Regions from separate parts of the Priestia sp. HNGD-A6 genome, predicted to be linked through region 2. Evidence: riboswitches for the same ligand, from Rfam matches in the RefSeq annotation. Region 2 holds a riboswitch; the other holds the start of a gene.
The links. Region 2 has a riboswitch for FMN ahead of SCI76_RS18720 (ECF transporter S component). Riboswitches for the same ligand answer to the same signal wherever they lie in the genome.
Positions count from the first base shown of each region.

Region 1: linked by a shared signal. The riboswitch ahead of ribE (riboflavin synthase) and the one ahead of SCI76_RS18720 (ECF transporter S component) in region 2 are both predicted to bind FMN.

Region 1 is NZ_CP138621.1:1,490,049-1,498,091, reverse strand. Features, by position in the region: gene SCI76_RS07635 (amino acid/polyamine transporter II) at 280-1,314, shown strand; FMN riboswitch at 1,422-1,572, shown strand; gene ribE (riboflavin synthase) at 1,851-2,510, shown strand; gene SCI76_RS07625 (bifunctional 3,4-dihydroxy-2-butanone-4-phosphate synthase/GTP cyclohydrolase II) at 2,527-3,720, shown strand; gene ribE (6,7-dimethyl-8-ribityllumazine synthase) at 3,812-4,282, shown strand; gene SCI76_RS07615 (hypothetical protein) at 4,657-5,529, shown strand; gene glcT (glucose PTS transporter transcription antiterminator GlcT) at 5,661-6,509, shown strand; gene ptsG (glucose-specific PTS transporter subunit IIBC) at 6,780-8,043, shown strand, end outside.
Region 2 is NZ_CP138621.1:3,657,211-3,665,253, reverse strand. Features, by position in the region: gene SCI76_RS18755 (metallophosphoesterase) at 1-134, opposite strand, end outside; gene SCI76_RS18750 (hypothetical protein) at 155-529, opposite strand; gene SCI76_RS18745 (DUF2663 family protein) at 584-1,039, opposite strand; gene SCI76_RS18740 (CPBP family intramembrane glutamic endopeptidase) at 1,128-1,733, opposite strand; gene SCI76_RS18735 (ATP-dependent DNA helicase RecQ) at 1,733-3,250, opposite strand; gene SCI76_RS18730 (helix-turn-helix domain-containing protein) at 3,274-4,323, opposite strand; gene SCI76_RS18725 (ferredoxin) at 4,581-4,829, shown strand; gene SCI76_RS18720 (ECF transporter S component) at 4,911-5,486, opposite strand; FMN riboswitch at 5,641-5,784, opposite strand; gene serA (phosphoglycerate dehydrogenase) at 6,083-7,657, shown strand; gene SCI76_RS18710 (peptidoglycan DD-metalloendopeptidase family protein) at 7,689-8,043, opposite strand, start outside.

The sequences.
Region 1 (8,043 bases), 2.2 Mb from region 2:
ATAATTTATCTGATTTTTAGAAATTATACAACAGTAAATTGTGAATTTCCAGCAAATATTGAGGAAAATTTAAAAGTTAAAGGGAAAATATCCGTATATTTTGTTTGAAAACTGCCGTTATGTTAAGGGATAAAGGGTTTTCATGAAAAAAACAAGAAGGAAATAAAAAAACGAAAAAGGAACAGCACCGGGTGAGGCGAGGATTTACATATAAAAGGCTCGTCTTTTTTTAACCGTTTCTACATATAGTGAACTATGAAGGGTAGAAGGGTGATGGGCATGAAAAGGTGGAAACTCACGCTGCAGGTTGCTGCTACGTATGTAGGCACCGTTGTAGGAGCCGGTTTTGCAACAGGCAAGGAAATTGTTCAATTTTTTACACAGTACGGCGAACTTGGAATGGTTGGAATTTTGGTCAGCGGCTTGTTTTTTATTTGGCTAGGTTCGAAAATGATGCTGCTTTCGCACGCAATTGGGGCTTCTTCTTATCAACAGCTTAATACATATTTATTTGGTGATGTACTTGGAAAAGCGGTAAACGGTGTAATGATCGTCATTTTATTTGGAGTAACTTCAGTCATGCTAGCGAGTACGGGGGCAATAGGAAAAGAACAGTTCGGGCTGTGGCCTCCTGTTGGGATGATTTGTACAATTGTTTTAACTTATATATTTATCGCAAGAGGAATTAACGGTATTTTAATGGTTAATTCTCTTGTTGTGCCGATGATGCTTTCATTTGCTTTTATCATCTTTGTGCCAAATGTCAGCTATTTCTCACTGATTCAAACGAAGCCAGACTTAACGCTCGTCACACAGTGGAAGTGGGCGGTTAGTCCCTTTTTATATATTTCCCTAAATCTAGCTTTGGCTCAGGCCGTTTTAGTTCCATTAGGAAGCTCCGTGAAAGATAAGAGCGTGATCAAAAAAGGGGCCGTAATAGGAGGATGTGTACTTACGTTTATGCTTGTTTCTACTCATCTTGCCCTTTCCAATTTGCCTTATTCATTTCAACTTGATATTCCTATGAGTGCCGTTGTTAAAAATATCTCAGTGTGGGTGAATGTTTTATTTACGGTAGTTGTGTTAGGCGAGATTTTTACTACATTGATTGGAAATGTATTTGGAATCGCTAAACAGCTTCAATCATTTCTTCCCCTGAATGACAAACAAGCTTTTGCGTTTATTATCTTGGCATGCTTTATTATCGGGCAATTTGGATATGCTCAGCTTCTTGAGTTTTTGTATCCGATATTTGGCTATATTGGACTAGCTTTTGTATGGATGCTATGTATTAAAAAAGAAAAAATAAGCTAAAAGATAGATTTTAAAGAACAGATGTGAGAAAACGAAGTTAAATGATGTGACAAGTCGATTTTACTTTGCTATAATGTAAAACAAATAAGACTCTAGCAGTCGAATATATTATCCTTCGGGGTCGGGTGTAAGTCCCAACCGGCGGTGATAAAGCATATGCTTTTAAGCCCGTGACCCGTTTTCATACGATGTATGTTAGCGGTGGATCTAGTTAAAATCTAGAGCCGACAGTAAAAGTCTGGATGGGAGAAGGATCAGGAAGCACAGTTGTTTTTTTGTGTTGTATTAATAAGGGACAGGTTTGCCTTTTTTAAAGCTACCCTTGTTTTTGTACACAAAATATAACTGTTTATTTCGTATACAATTAGCGGAATTTTGCATAGATAAAACTGATTCAGCTCAGCCGACCCCTTGGACATTTGTTCAAGGGGCTTTTTTATTTTCAGTGGTTGGGGGAAAGATAAATATGAAAAAAAAGCAGCTGCTATTTCAAAACGGCATAAGAGGTTGGAATAGCGCCAAAGCAGGTGAAGAAAATGTTCACAGGTATTATTGAAGAAATTGGAAAAATAAAACGTATTCAAAAGGCTACAGAAGCAATTGTTCTTACGATTGATGCGAAGACCGTGTTAGGAGATGTGAACTTAGGGGACAGTATTTCAGTTAACGGAGTTTGTTTAACCGTAACGGCATACTCTCAAAATGAATTTACGGTCGACGTCATGCCGGAGACGATTAAAGCAAGTACCCTGCAGCTTCTAACCGTTGGATCACGTGTTAACTTAGAACGGGCGATGGCTGCAAATGGCCGGTTTGGAGGGCATTTCGTCAGCGGACACGTTGATGGAATTGGAACCATTGTAAGCAAAGCACGTAAAGGAAATGCCTTTTATTATGAAATTCAAGTCGACCCTGAACTTCGTGAATTTATGATGTTAAAAGGATCTGTTTCTGTAGACGGAACAAGTCTTACTATTTTTGATGTCAGCAACCAATCATTTACTATTTCTCTTATTCCTCATACGGTGCTTCACACAGTCGTAGGAGACAAACAGCGAGGAGACAAGGTGAATATTGAATGCGACATGTTAGCTAAATATATGCATCAAATGATGACGAACAAGTCAACTCCTGGCGCCTCGAATCGTTCAGGTAATATGAAGGATTTGTTGCAGCAGCATGGTTTTACAAATTAACAGTGAGGTGAAAGCGATGTTTCATAAAGTAGAAGAAGCCATTGAAGAGTTAAAAAAGGGAAAAGTGGTTATTGTATGCGACGATGAAGATCGAGAAAATGAAGGAGATTTTATTGCATTAGCCGAAAAAACGACGCCTGAGGTTATTAACTTTATGGCTACTCATGGAAGAGGATTAATTTGTACACCTGTTAATGAAGAAATTGCGCATAAATTGAATCTTCACCCGATGGTAGTGAACAATACGGATGTACATGGAACAGCATTTACAGTAAGTATTGATCATATTTCAAGTACAACAGGTATCAGTGCGTACGAACGTTCTGCTACCGTTATGGCTCTTGTAAGTGAAGCAACGGTAGCAAGTGATTTCCAACGACCAGGACACATTTTTCCGTTGATTGCAAAAGACGGGGGCGTTCTGCAGCGTGCGGGTCATACAGAGGCCGCTGTTGATTTAGCCGTGTTAGCAGGAGGAAAGCCTGCGGGTGTTATTTGTGAAATCATGAATGAAGATGGAACAATGGCACGCGTACCGGATTTAACAAAGATTGCAGAGCAATTTGATTTAAAAATGATTACAATAAAAGATTTGATTGCCTACCGCCGTAAACATGACCAGCTGATTAGCCGTGAAGTAGAAGTAAGCTTACCTACGGCATTTGGTGATTTTAAGGCTGTAGGATATACAAATAAACTTGATAATAAAGAACATGTGGCTCTTATCAAGGGTGATATTGATCATAATAGCCCCGTTCTCGTGCGGGTTCACTCCGAGTGCTTGACTGGAGATGTGTTTGGCTCTGAGCGCTGTGACTGCGGTCCTCAGCTTCACGCAGCTCTTACGCAAATTGAAGAAGAAGGACGCGGCATTCTGCTGTATATGCGTCAAGAGGGCAGAGGTATTGGCTTATTAAATAAGCTAAGAGCATATAAGCTGCAGGAAGAAGGATACGATACCGTAGAAGCGAATGAAAAACTCGGGTTTGCTGCGGATTTACGAGAGTATGGAATCGGTGCTCAAATCTTAAAGGACCTTGGAGTCAAACAAATGAAGCTTTTAACGAACAATCCTCGCAAAATTACTGGGCTAAAAGGCTACGACCTTGAAGTGGTAGAGAGAGTGCCTCTTCAAATGCCGGCAGTGGATGCCAATAAAAAATACTTAGATACCAAAGCTAAAAAACTAGGTCATTTATTACATTTATAAGTTTACACTTTTTTTCGTTTTAACAAATGAAGCTAATTCATGAAAAGAAATGTAAATAACTATATATTACTACTAGCAGGAGGAACAAGAGATGAATCATTTATATGAAGGAAATTTAGTTGGCACAGGATTAAAAATCGGAATCGTGGTAGGGCGTTTTAATGAATTTATTACAGGGCGTTTACTTAGTGGAGCAGAAGATGCGCTTAAACGTCACGGCGTAGCTGATGAAGATGTAGACGTGGCTTGGGTACCGGGCGCTTATGAAATTCCATTAATCGCTAAAAAATTAGCTGAATCTAAAAAATATGACGCGGTTATTACGCTAGGAACGGTTATTCGAGGAGCTACTCCCCACTTTGATTTTGTATGTAATGAAGTAGCAAAAGGCGTTGCATCTCAAAGCTTACAAACAGGCGTACCAATTATCTTTGGTGTATTAACAACTGAAACAATTGAGCAAGCAATTGAACGTGCAGGAACAAAAGCAGGAAACAAAGGATGGGAAGCTGCAGCATCAGCTATCGAAATGGCTAACCTTTCAAAAATGATTGAAGGATAATAGAGGACGTTCCAGTTTTTGTGAGTTAAAAGAGGCTGAAACAAAAGTATGGTAGTTGAAAGAAGATCCGAACGATGAATCGTTCGGATTTTTTCATGGTTAGGGTTACATTACAACGTAGGTTTCCTGTATGTAGGCTTCTAACTGTTGAGTGGAGAGCAGGGCGAAGGCTCCTGTAGGGAAAGCGAAGCCTTGCAGGGAAATCACCTGCAGTGCAGCAAGCGATCCATACTATCTCATGTATCCGATTTGTTCGCCTTTAGATTGGATTGATGTAGTATGTCTCAATCTCTTTTGAATAGCAGCTAGCTATGTATAATTTAGCTAAAACGTCTTACTCTAAGTAATAATTAGGTCGTAAAAGGGAGACGTCTATGCCTCATTATACTGCTTTTTTTGCATTGATTATTATCAGCGCAGCCGTTTTGCTTACAGTATTCATACGTAAAAAAGATAAAAAGCTAGTCGTTTTGCTTTTTTTTATCATTGGAATGGCTTATGTACTAGAGTATGTTGTATTTGTGTTGTTTGAAAGTTACGAGTACGATCCTGATTTTATGACCAATGAATATTTTGATAATTTGTTTGGGTCCTTAACTTCTCAAACGTTTGCTTTTCCAATCATGGCTATGGTGGTAGCTGCTTATCAATTAAAATTTCGCTATATTTTAATCATTTCGGCTATGTTTATGGGGATTGAAGAATTATTTTTACACTGGGATATCTATACACATCACTGGTGGAAAACAATTTATACAGGCGTTTTAATGACTATAGGCTTTAGTATTTCAAAGATTTGGTATGTATGGCTAACAGAACGGTATATGACATTTGTGCATTACGCTACATTTTTTCTGGGAATGCTCGCCATTACTTCTACTATTATGTTTCTGCTGCTAGCATACTTTCATAATAATTGGTTTTATACGGGATGGTTTGCGTCGGCTACTCATGATTCCGTAAATGCAACGATGATTTATGTTTGTATTGTTACGATTCTCCTCGTTTGGAGTGTAGTCAAAGAATTTTTTATTGGAGCTGGGATCATTATAGCGGGGCTGCGTATAGTAGATATTTTACTAATTCACTATGGGATTTTACTGGTATCTATTACCACTTCACTTGTTCTTTTTACGCTTTTACAAGCGGGTATATTCATTCTGAGCGTTATGCTTCAACATTTTATTATGAAAAATTGTTATGGGACGAGTAAAAAAGACGTTGCGTTTCCAGCGAAGAACTACTAAGATAATACGTAACTCAAATAGTTTAGTTCAATAATATTTGAAACAAAGAAAAATGAATTGACGGTTATGCGTATTATTTGTAAGATAGGAAAGCAAATAATAGAAAGCCGAAACAGGGGAGTGAAGGATTCGTGAAAGAGTCCTTTTTTGTAGAAAAGGTACTTAATAATAATGTATTAATTGCTAAACACCTTACCTATGATGAAGTTGTGCTAATTGGGAAAGGAATAGGGTTCAACAAGAAAAAAGGCGATGAAATCGATGCAAAAGCCGTGGAAAAAATGTTTTTGCTAAAGAGTGAAGAAGAGCAAGAACAGTACAAGCAGCTTTTAGCTCAGGTGGATGAAGATGTAATTGAAATGATGAATGATATTGTAACGCATATTCAAAAACGCGTTAATATCCCTTTGAATGAGCATATACACATTTCATTGACAGATCATATCGCCTTTGCGATAAAACGTTTTCAGCAGGGGATGGGTCTTAAAAATCCATTTTTACTTGAAACAAAAGCCTTATATCCAGAGGAATATACGATCGCATCTGAAGTGGTAGAGATCATTAGTCGTAAAATAGGCGTGCAGCTTCCGGTAGGAGAGATTGGTTTTATCGCGCTTCATATCCATAGTGCGCTGACTGAAAAAAACCTGTTAGAAGTGAATCAAGACTCGCAGCTTATTCAAACGATCATTAATGTGATTGAAGAATCGCTTCATCTGCAGGTAGACAAAGAATCTGTACACTATATGAGATTGATTCGTCATTTGCATTTTGCCATTGATCGAGTAAAAACAGGGGAAAAAATAGAAGAGCCAAAAAAAATTGCTTTGCTATTGAAAGAAGAATATCCTCTGTGTTACAATGTGTCTTGGAAAGTGATAAAAGTAATGCAGCAAGCGTTACATTTACCTGTGTATGAAGCAGAAGCAGTTTACTTAACGATGCATCTGCAGCGACTTATAACAAAAACGGATTTATAAAATCATTTCAATACGTGTTACTGATACGATCAGGCATGAGTGAGAAATGAAGCGATGTGTAATTGGATGAGTATATCCATTTGTCGTTTCTTTTTCCTCATGCCTTTTTTTGTTATAAGAAAGCGCAATCATTGAAGACTTCGCCTCATAACACCGGGAAATGTAATGAGTTTTCTAGTTAAAGAAAGCGTTTTATGAAAGCGCGTTAATGATTCACGTATCAAATAAATAGCTTGTTGCACACTAAATATATAAAAGGAGGTAAGCGCCATGTTTAAAAAACTTTTTGGAGTATTACAAAAAGTCGGAAAAGCGCTTATGCTACCGGTTGCGATTTTACCGGCAGCAGGGATTTTACTTGGAGTAGGGACAGCGCTTCAAAACCCTACATTGTTGGATGCAGTACCGGCACTTGGTGCAGACTGGGTTCAATTAGTTTCAAATGTTTTGTCGCAGGCGGGTCAAATCGTATTTGACAACTTATCGCTATTGTTTGCCGTTGGTGTTGCCGTTGGTTTAGCCGGTGGTGACGGTGTAGCAGGTATTGCTGCAATCGTAGGTTACTTAATTATGAACAAAACGATGAGCACAATCTTAGTTGCTACAGGACAACTAGATCCTGACAAAATGGGTGCTAATCCAGCTTACACTAGCATCTTAGGAATTCCTACGTTAGCTACGGGTGTATTCGGGGGTATCATAGTAGGTATTTTAGCTTCATCCATGTATAATCGTTATTTCAATATTGAATTACCATCTTACTTAGGGTTCTTTGCAGGAAAACGATTTGTACCAATTATTACTGGGGTATTTTCAATTCTTTTAGGTGTTATTATGATTTTCATTTGGCCGCCAATTCAAAGCGGATTAAATGCTTTCTCTACCAACATGATTGATGCAAACCCAACTTTATCAGCGTTTGTATTTGGATTAATTGAACGTTCATTAATTCCATTTGGACTTCATCACATCTTCTACTCTCCGTTCTGGTTTGAGTTTGGTGATTATGTCAATAAAGCAGGTCAACATATTCATGGTGACCAAAAGATTTTCTTTGCTCAATTAGCAGATGGCGTGCCTTTAACAGCAGGAACATTCCAAGTTGGTAAATTCCCGTTCATGATGTTCGGATTGCCAGCAGCCGCTCTTGCGATTTATCACGAAGCGCGTCCTGAAAACAAAAAATATGTAGCTGGTATCATGGGTTCAGCTGCTTTAACATCTTTCTTAACGGGTATTACAGAGCCGCTTGAGTTCTCGTTCTTATTCGTAGCACCAGTATTATTTGCGATTCACGCAGTATTTGCTGGTTTGTCGTTTATGGTTATGCAATTATTAAATGTTAAAATCGGTATGACATTCTCAGGTGGGGTTATCGATTACGTTCTATTTGGAGTTATGCAAAACCGCACAGCATGGTGGCTAGTTATTCCAGTAGGTTTAGTTCTAGCAGTTATCTACTACTTCGGTTTCCGCTTTGCAATCCGTAAATTTAACTTAAAAACACCGGGTCGTGAAGATAAAGAAGAAGGAG
Region 2 (8,043 bases):
CGTAAAGGCTGCTGATTTCCGGGAAATGTTGATAAATGAATCGTTCTTTCTTCTACATATGTACGATGGGCTTCTGAAAACATAAAAATCAGCAGGCCTATGCCTAACGCTAAAATAATTAAAGAAATAACCATATATTCTCCTTCTTTTCATTTTATACACGGTGTGTTTCTGTTAAAGAAGAAAGGGCATAAATTGTCGCAATTGTTAACAAACCTACTACTTGATAAAGCGCAACTGTACTTAACGATAAAACTCCTATCACACATAGACATGAAACAAGATATTCATGCCATTTTACCTTATAGCCTTTTAGAAACAACCGACTTTGCAGAAACACTTTACGAACTGCCGCCGACAGACAAAAAAGAGCCGTGAAAAATAAAATTATAATACCAAACACATCTAACGGATGTAAAATCATTTGAATAAGTAAATAGGTTAACGAAGCTTTTGAGCCTACAGCCGTTAAACTGCTGATATAATAACTGCATAACCACGCAGCCAGCAAGTTAAACCAATCTCTCACAAAAAAACCCCCTTCACTAAACTTCTATGTAAAAAGAGGCTTTTTCATGCGATTCTATTTATTTTCATGATATAAATTAATTCCATAAGTGGACTGCATCCAGCGGAACGTTTCTTTTCGGTTCTCCCATGTTTCAGGCGTCGCCCATAGCTCTTTGCTTCTTTTAATAATCTCACAGCGCAAGTCTTGAAAAGTCTTTTCCGCTTTCTCGCTTTTTTTCTGCAGCTGTACAGTATAAAAATAAAGGGAGACGGTAAGCAATAGAAACATCAAATGCCCTATGTTACCTAACAAAAATGAGAAAAATTCGCTAAACGTCGTAAAAAAACCGCTTTGAAATATGAAAAAAAAGTAGCTAATAACAGCCGTTACGCTGGCTAAAAACAAAAGCTTCCATCTTTTCTCTTTAGCTTTCAGCTTATTAACCGTCTCTTTTCTTTTGATAACGCTCGCTAATACATATTGAAGTGTTTCATCGCTTTCAAAGTCTATCAACTTGTTTTCCAACATTCCACCCCCTCGTATGCTAGTACAACATATGAGTGAATATAAAAGATTATGTGGATAACACTGAAAATAATGGCTGTTTCCTTAACCTTTACTGCATGAGTTCTTCTGGCTGTACAGATTTCCCTTTTGACTTTCGTATCTGCAGGCCTAATAAAAAATCAATGAGAAAATGAGTGAAAATCGTGACATACAAATTTTCAGTCCACCAAAACAGCAACCCTATTAAAAAGCTTAAAACCACAACCGAAATAAAAAGAAACCACTTTTTTAAATATCGAATGTGAACGAGTGCAAATACGATACTCGCCCAAAAAAGGCCAAACTGAACTTGTATAACCCCTCGAAATAATATTTCTTCTGAACATGCAACGATTAGGCAAATAAGGGCTAGATGAGGAATGGAACGATTAGCAAATAAACGTTCATTAATCCCTCCGTCATCATATAAATGCTCGGGTACACATTTCATTAGAAGCATATCTCCTCCTACTACCAAGAGAGCTGTACCTCCCCCGTACAATAAAATAGAAGCCCAATCCAGCTCAAAAAACTGTAAAAAGGAATGCCACGAATCAAATGTGAAAAAACCGATGCCTAAAGCAATAAAGCAGATGAGCAGCTGCGTTACATATAAATTTTTAACCAGCTCTGCATCCGTCATGGATGAAATAAGCTCTTGCTGTGACTTTGCCATTATATCTCTCCTTGACGAAGCAAACGAGCTAATTCTAATTCCCAGCCTTGAAATGTCCATTGCTCTTGCTCACCATTTGTTTTTTTATAGGCTTCTAAATCCAATCCGCAGCAATCGCAACAATTCTGAAGCTCTGATTTTCCCAGCTCATTGAAATAGCCAAGCAGCACCTGACGACGGCATTCTTTTGCCTCAATAAACTCCTTCATCGCACGGTACTTGTCATGTTTGTTTCGAAGACGTTTATTTACAGCTGCAACAATCGTTTCATGCAGCGATTCAGGGATTTTCCTAGGTTCAACATGTTCATTTTCCACTACATTTTCTCTGTACAAATAATAACGAATAAATCGCCAATGTGTTTCTTGAATACCCACTGTATAAAGAAAATGAGACTCTACTTGTTTTAAAGGAATGGCCTGATCATGATTTCGTAAATACGACAGGCAGTATAAGATGATATCTGAAGAAGGAAGCTCAATTTCAAGTAAAGAATGAGCAAAATCATCGTCTCCTTCAGCATAAAGCAAAATCGCAATACTGTTTTGCTGATCGCGTCCACTTCTTCCAATTTCCTGTACGTATGCTTCTAGCTGCGTAGGTGTATGAAAATGAATAACAAAGCGAACATTCGATTTATTAACCCCCATTCCAAATGCACTTGTGCAGCAAATGATATCCAGCTGATTTTCTAAAAATTGCTGTTGAACAAGCATTCTTTCATTCGGTTCCATTCCCCCATGGTAATACTGCACTCGCTGTATCCCATTTTCCTTTAGAAGCTGTGTTAATGCTTCTGTCCAAGATCGGCTGGAACAATAGATAATTCCTGGACTTTGCAGTTCACTAACATACATCAGCAACTTCTCTTTTTTCTCTTCAATACTTGCAACAAAATCAACTTTCATCGCAATATTACTTCGATTCATGGAATAGATGTGCTCGTTGACAGCAGGCAGCGATAAGTAGCGCTTAATATCTTCCACTACTTCCCTAGTCGCAGTTCCTGTTAGTGCCAGACATAGCGGACTGCCAAGTTCCTTCCATATATCTCCTAACTGAAGATAATCCAAACGGAAATCATGTCCCCACTGAGAAATACAGTGCGCCTCGTCCACAACGAAAAGGCCTACCTTTGCCTGTTTTAATGCTTCTACCACAACAGCATTTTGCAAAATTTCAGGAGATGCATAAATAAAACGATAAAAAGCTAAATCTTTTAGCGCCCGTCTTTTTTCTTCTTGTTGTAGGAAACTATTTAAGGCAATAACTCTCTTTTCTCCACTTGCCTTTAGTTGTTGAACTTGATCTTCCATCAGTGAAATTAAAGGAGATACAATCAGCACCGGTCGGTTCAACACATAAGCGGGGAGCTGATAGCACAATGATTTCCCTGTTCCTGTAGGAAGAACCGCTAACACATTATGACCTGTTAAAATATCTTGAATAATCTCTTTTTGTCCTAGTCGAAATTGGCTATAGCCAAATTGTTTCTGTAGAAGTTGTTCTATCTTCACATCAAACACCACTTTTTTTAGTATCAGGTAAAATGTTTTGCTAATACGAGACGAATCTGAAAATAGGTAACGTCGTCTTTTACTTCTTCCTTTATCGCCTTTAATTTATTTGTACGCAAACTTTCAAAAGCCGAGATAATTTCTTCCTGCTGCTTAGGCGATACGTATGCATCGATTGAAAAAGATGGAACAAACAGAGCTAATTCTGCAATATGATCTTCAATTGTACTTTCTTTTAAACGCCTTATATAAGCAATTTCTTCAAGCGCCTTTCCTTTTTGAAGCCAGCTATACGTTTTTAACGTCGAGCTTGTCAAAGGCAATTCTAAATATAGATCATGCAAAAAAGAAGAAAGTACATGAAAGCTTTCATTATTTTGACTCACTTTTTCAATGATATGATGAATAACCCCTAAAAGTTGAATATGCACATAATGCTCATCGAGTTCATATTGATATGCTAACTGATTTTTTGTAAAGCCTACTCTTTCGTATCCAGTCAGTTGCAAAACAAAAAGAGACGCATCCCGTTCCGTACAATCTTTCAAGCACGTTCGGAGCTCTTTGAATAGCTCGGCGGCTAACTCTTGACGCGTTTGCTTTTGAGACATAATATACGTTTTGACCCATTGAATGACCTCAGGATTTTTGGAGATGGGTAAAAACCCTTTTTGAAAATACTGTAGGTTGGATAAGGTCTGAATGAACAAAGTGATTCTTGCTAAAAATAACTGAGTACTGCTTGCGAATTTCCATCCGTCTAAAGCTGGATGAAAGGGCCGAGCCGTCAGTTCATCTTCAAGGCGTGTTCGTCCCTTATCTGTCATCACATACTTTTGATTTTCAGTTTCTTCGATATACTGCTGTTCTTTTAAATATGCAACGCAGGTTTCAAAAGACCGTTTATCTAAGTAAAGAAATGACTGAAAAAGAAAAGAGATTCCAAAAATTTTTCCGTCTTGAATTGTTTGCGCTGACTTTTTACCTGTTAATAAATGATAAATACCATAGGCGGTTCGCTCACCTTTTAACTGTTTTATACAAAATAAAATGCTAACTTGAATATAATTCAAAGGTGTCAACTTCCTTTCTCATTCATTGTACCAAAAGTGACCAATAGCATGTGAGATAAAGGCTTTTTAGCTCTTTCCTTTATGTATCAAAACGTTTGGATAAGTGAAGAAACCTTGATTTGATAAGCATTCTCAGTGACTTTTCTATTGAAAAGTTTTATAAATCATTTTACAATGAATAAGGAGAAATTTCACTCTTGATTCGCGAAGAGATTATATAATAAGAAATTTTCGAACACTTTACAGGAGGTCTTGTTATGCCAAAATATACAATTGTTGATAAAGATACTTGCATCGCATGCGGCGCTTGCGGAGCAGCAGCACCAGACATTTATGATTATGATGATGAAGGTATTGCATTCGTAACATTAGATGATAACCAAGGTGTAGTAGAAATTCCAGAAGATCTAGAAGATGATATGATGGATGCAATGGAAGGCTGCCCTACGGATTCAATTCGCGTAGCGGATGAAAAATTCGAAGGCGATGCTAATAAATTCGAATAAGTATTGAACAAACCTGTAGTATAGTACATGCTGCAGGTTTTTTTATATATAAAAATCGCTCTCCCCGGGAGAGCGATTGAATTAAACAGCAACGCGGCGCGTGATCCATTGCTTCATTTTTGAAAACAATAAGACAAAAATAACCCCTGTTGCTGCTCCTTTTATTAAGTTAAACGGCAAAATACCTGCAACGATATATTGACGCGCTTGTTCACTAGACATTTCTGGCGATTGTAAGAAGATTGTATACGCCGGTAAAAAGACATAATAATTTAAGACAGCCATGAGTACCGTCATTACAACCGTACCCGTAACCAAACCTATCGTTACGCCTTTGGGTGTTTTAAATCGACGGAACATATATGATACAGGAAGAATGAACAGTAAACCAGCTACAAAGTTCGCCACTTGACCAACCGGAACCCCTGTAGCACTTCCTTGAATTAAATAATTCAATAAATTTTTTATTCCTTCTACTATAACAGCAGCCATAGGTCCAAATACAAGTGCTGCTACGAGTGCAGGAATTTCGCTAAAATCAATTGTTAAAAACGGGGGTAATCCAGGAATCGGAAAATTAATCATCATTAAAATGTAAGCAATACTGCTTAACATTCCTAGTATAACCAGCTTTTGAGTTTTCTTACTTTGTTGCATCTTGCCTCTCTCCTTCTTTGTGATCCACTCTTCAAAGAAGAAAGGTTCAACTTCATATCCCCACGCAAAAACCTCCCAACAAATGATTCGTTGAGAGGAGACATGGCAGGCATATTTAATAAACGTTCATCACATTAGGTTTTGAACGCTGAACCTCCACCTTCTCCCATCCAGACTGTACTGTCGGCTTTGGAATTTCACCAAATCTGCTCGTATGTATTACATATAAGCTCGCGGGCTCAAAACAATTTGTTTTTTTACCGCCGGTCGGGAATTTCACCCTGCCCCGAAGATAGACCAATATTTAATTATGAATTTATTATATGTTATCTCGAATTAAAAGTAAATAAAGAAGTTTTTTAATTCCTATTAAATTGATGTCTTTTATAAACTTCATTACTGTTTTATATGTAAAATAAGGAAATAAGTGCATAACCAACAGCATTATGACATATTTATAGTTTCAATTTTACGTTTACAATTGTGTATTTGATAACTAATTGTAAAGTTTAAAAAATATAATTGACAGAATTTTTTTAACATGGTAAATTATCAAATATTTGGTGATAGTAAAATCCAAGGGAGATGTTCACGTCATGTATAACGTATTAGTAGCTGATTCAATTAGCAATGAAGGTCTTGCTCCACTACTTGAAGCTCCTCATGTGAATCTTACGCGAAAAAAAGTTGAAGAAGTTGAGAATGATTTGCATACGTACGATGCGCTTTTAGTACGGAGTGCTACGACGGTTACAGAGGATTTGCTGGCAAAAATGCCGAATTTAAAAATTGTTGCTCGCGCTGGAGTAGGTGTCGATAATATTGATATTGAAGCCTCAACCAAACGAGGGGTTGTCGTTATTAACGCGCCGAACGGAAATACCATTTCAACGGCGGAACATACATTTGCTATGATGGCTAGCTTGTTTCGGCATATCACCCAAGGAAATGCTTCAGTCAAAGCGCGCGAATGGAACCGCTCAGCATTTGTTGGAACAGAGCTTAATCGCAAACACCTGGGCATTATCGGATTTGGACGAATTGGCTCAGAGCTTGCTAAACGGGCAAAAGCCTTCAACATGAGCGTTCACGTTTACGATCCTTTTTTAACCTCTTCCCGAGCTGAAAAGCTAGGCGTAGAACTATTATCCCTGGATGAATTACTAGCAGCAGCGGATGTAATTACCGTACACACTCCGCTTACGAAAGAAACCAAGGGATTGCTCAATCATGAAACATTAGCAAAAACAAAGAAGGGTGTATTTTTATTAAACTGCGCACGCGGCGGGATCATTGATGAAAAAGCCTTAGTTCATTATTTAGAAATTGGCCATGTTCAAGGTGCAGCTATTGACGTATTTGAAGTTGAACCGCCGATTGATAACCCTTTGTTACATTTTGATCAAGTTATTACAACTCCCCATTTAGGAGCTTCTACAAAAGAAGCCCAGCTTAACGTTGCTGAAGACGTGGCACATGACGTTCTGCGTTTTCTAGAAGGTAATCCTGTAAGTTCATCCATTAATTTACCAACGCTTTCTAAAGAAGTTTTTGAAAAAATTCAGCCGTTTACGAGCCTTACTAAACAAATGGGAGCTATTTTATCTCAATGCATGCGAGAACCCGTTCAGCATATCTCGATCTCCTACGGAGGTACAGTGACGGATTTAGAAACCACTTATATTACACGGAGCTTGTTATCAGGCTTTTTAACCCATCGTATTGACTCACCTGTTAACGAAGTCAATGCTTCTATGATTGCCAAAGAACGAGGAATTACATTTGGTGAAAAAACATCGGAAGATACGCAAGGATATTCTAATATAATTGACGTTACAGTAACAGGCGAACAGCGTACATTTACCATTACGGGCACTTATATAGCAGGATATGGACCTCGAATTGTTAATATTGATTCGTTTGATATTGATTTTTATCCGGAAGGACATCTTCTTTATATCCGTCACAGTGATCAGCCCGGAGTTATTGGAAATGTAGGGAAAGTACTTGGAGATTTACGTATTAACATTGCTACCATGCAAGTGGGCCGTAAGCAAAAAGGCGGAGAAGCCATTATGATGCTCACGTTTGATAAACTTTTAGATGATTCTGTCATCACTTCATTAAAACAAACAAGCGAAATTGTGACCATACAGCGCATTGAGTTGTGACATTGAAAAAAGAGCCTTAGCGGCTCTTTTTTCATGGACTTATTTTTAACACTTGTCCTGCATTTAAAGCGGTGTTCTTTAAATGATTCCACTTTCTTAGCTGCTCCACATCGACTTCATATTTGGCCGCAAGTTCAGATAATGTATCTCCTTGATGGATAAGAATACAGTTATCAGAAGCCTGATGTAACTGCTGAAAAACCGTGGCAGCTAAATCGTTTTTTACGTATGCCGATAGTTTTTGCTTGTCCAATTTGGCGAGTGGGTTTACCGCATTGGTTTTATCCGGATTCCAACTTCCTTGATGAACTTCAAAATGCAAATGTGCACCTGAAGATCGTCCTGTATTGCCAACCCATCCAATGTTTTGACCTGCGGATACAGAA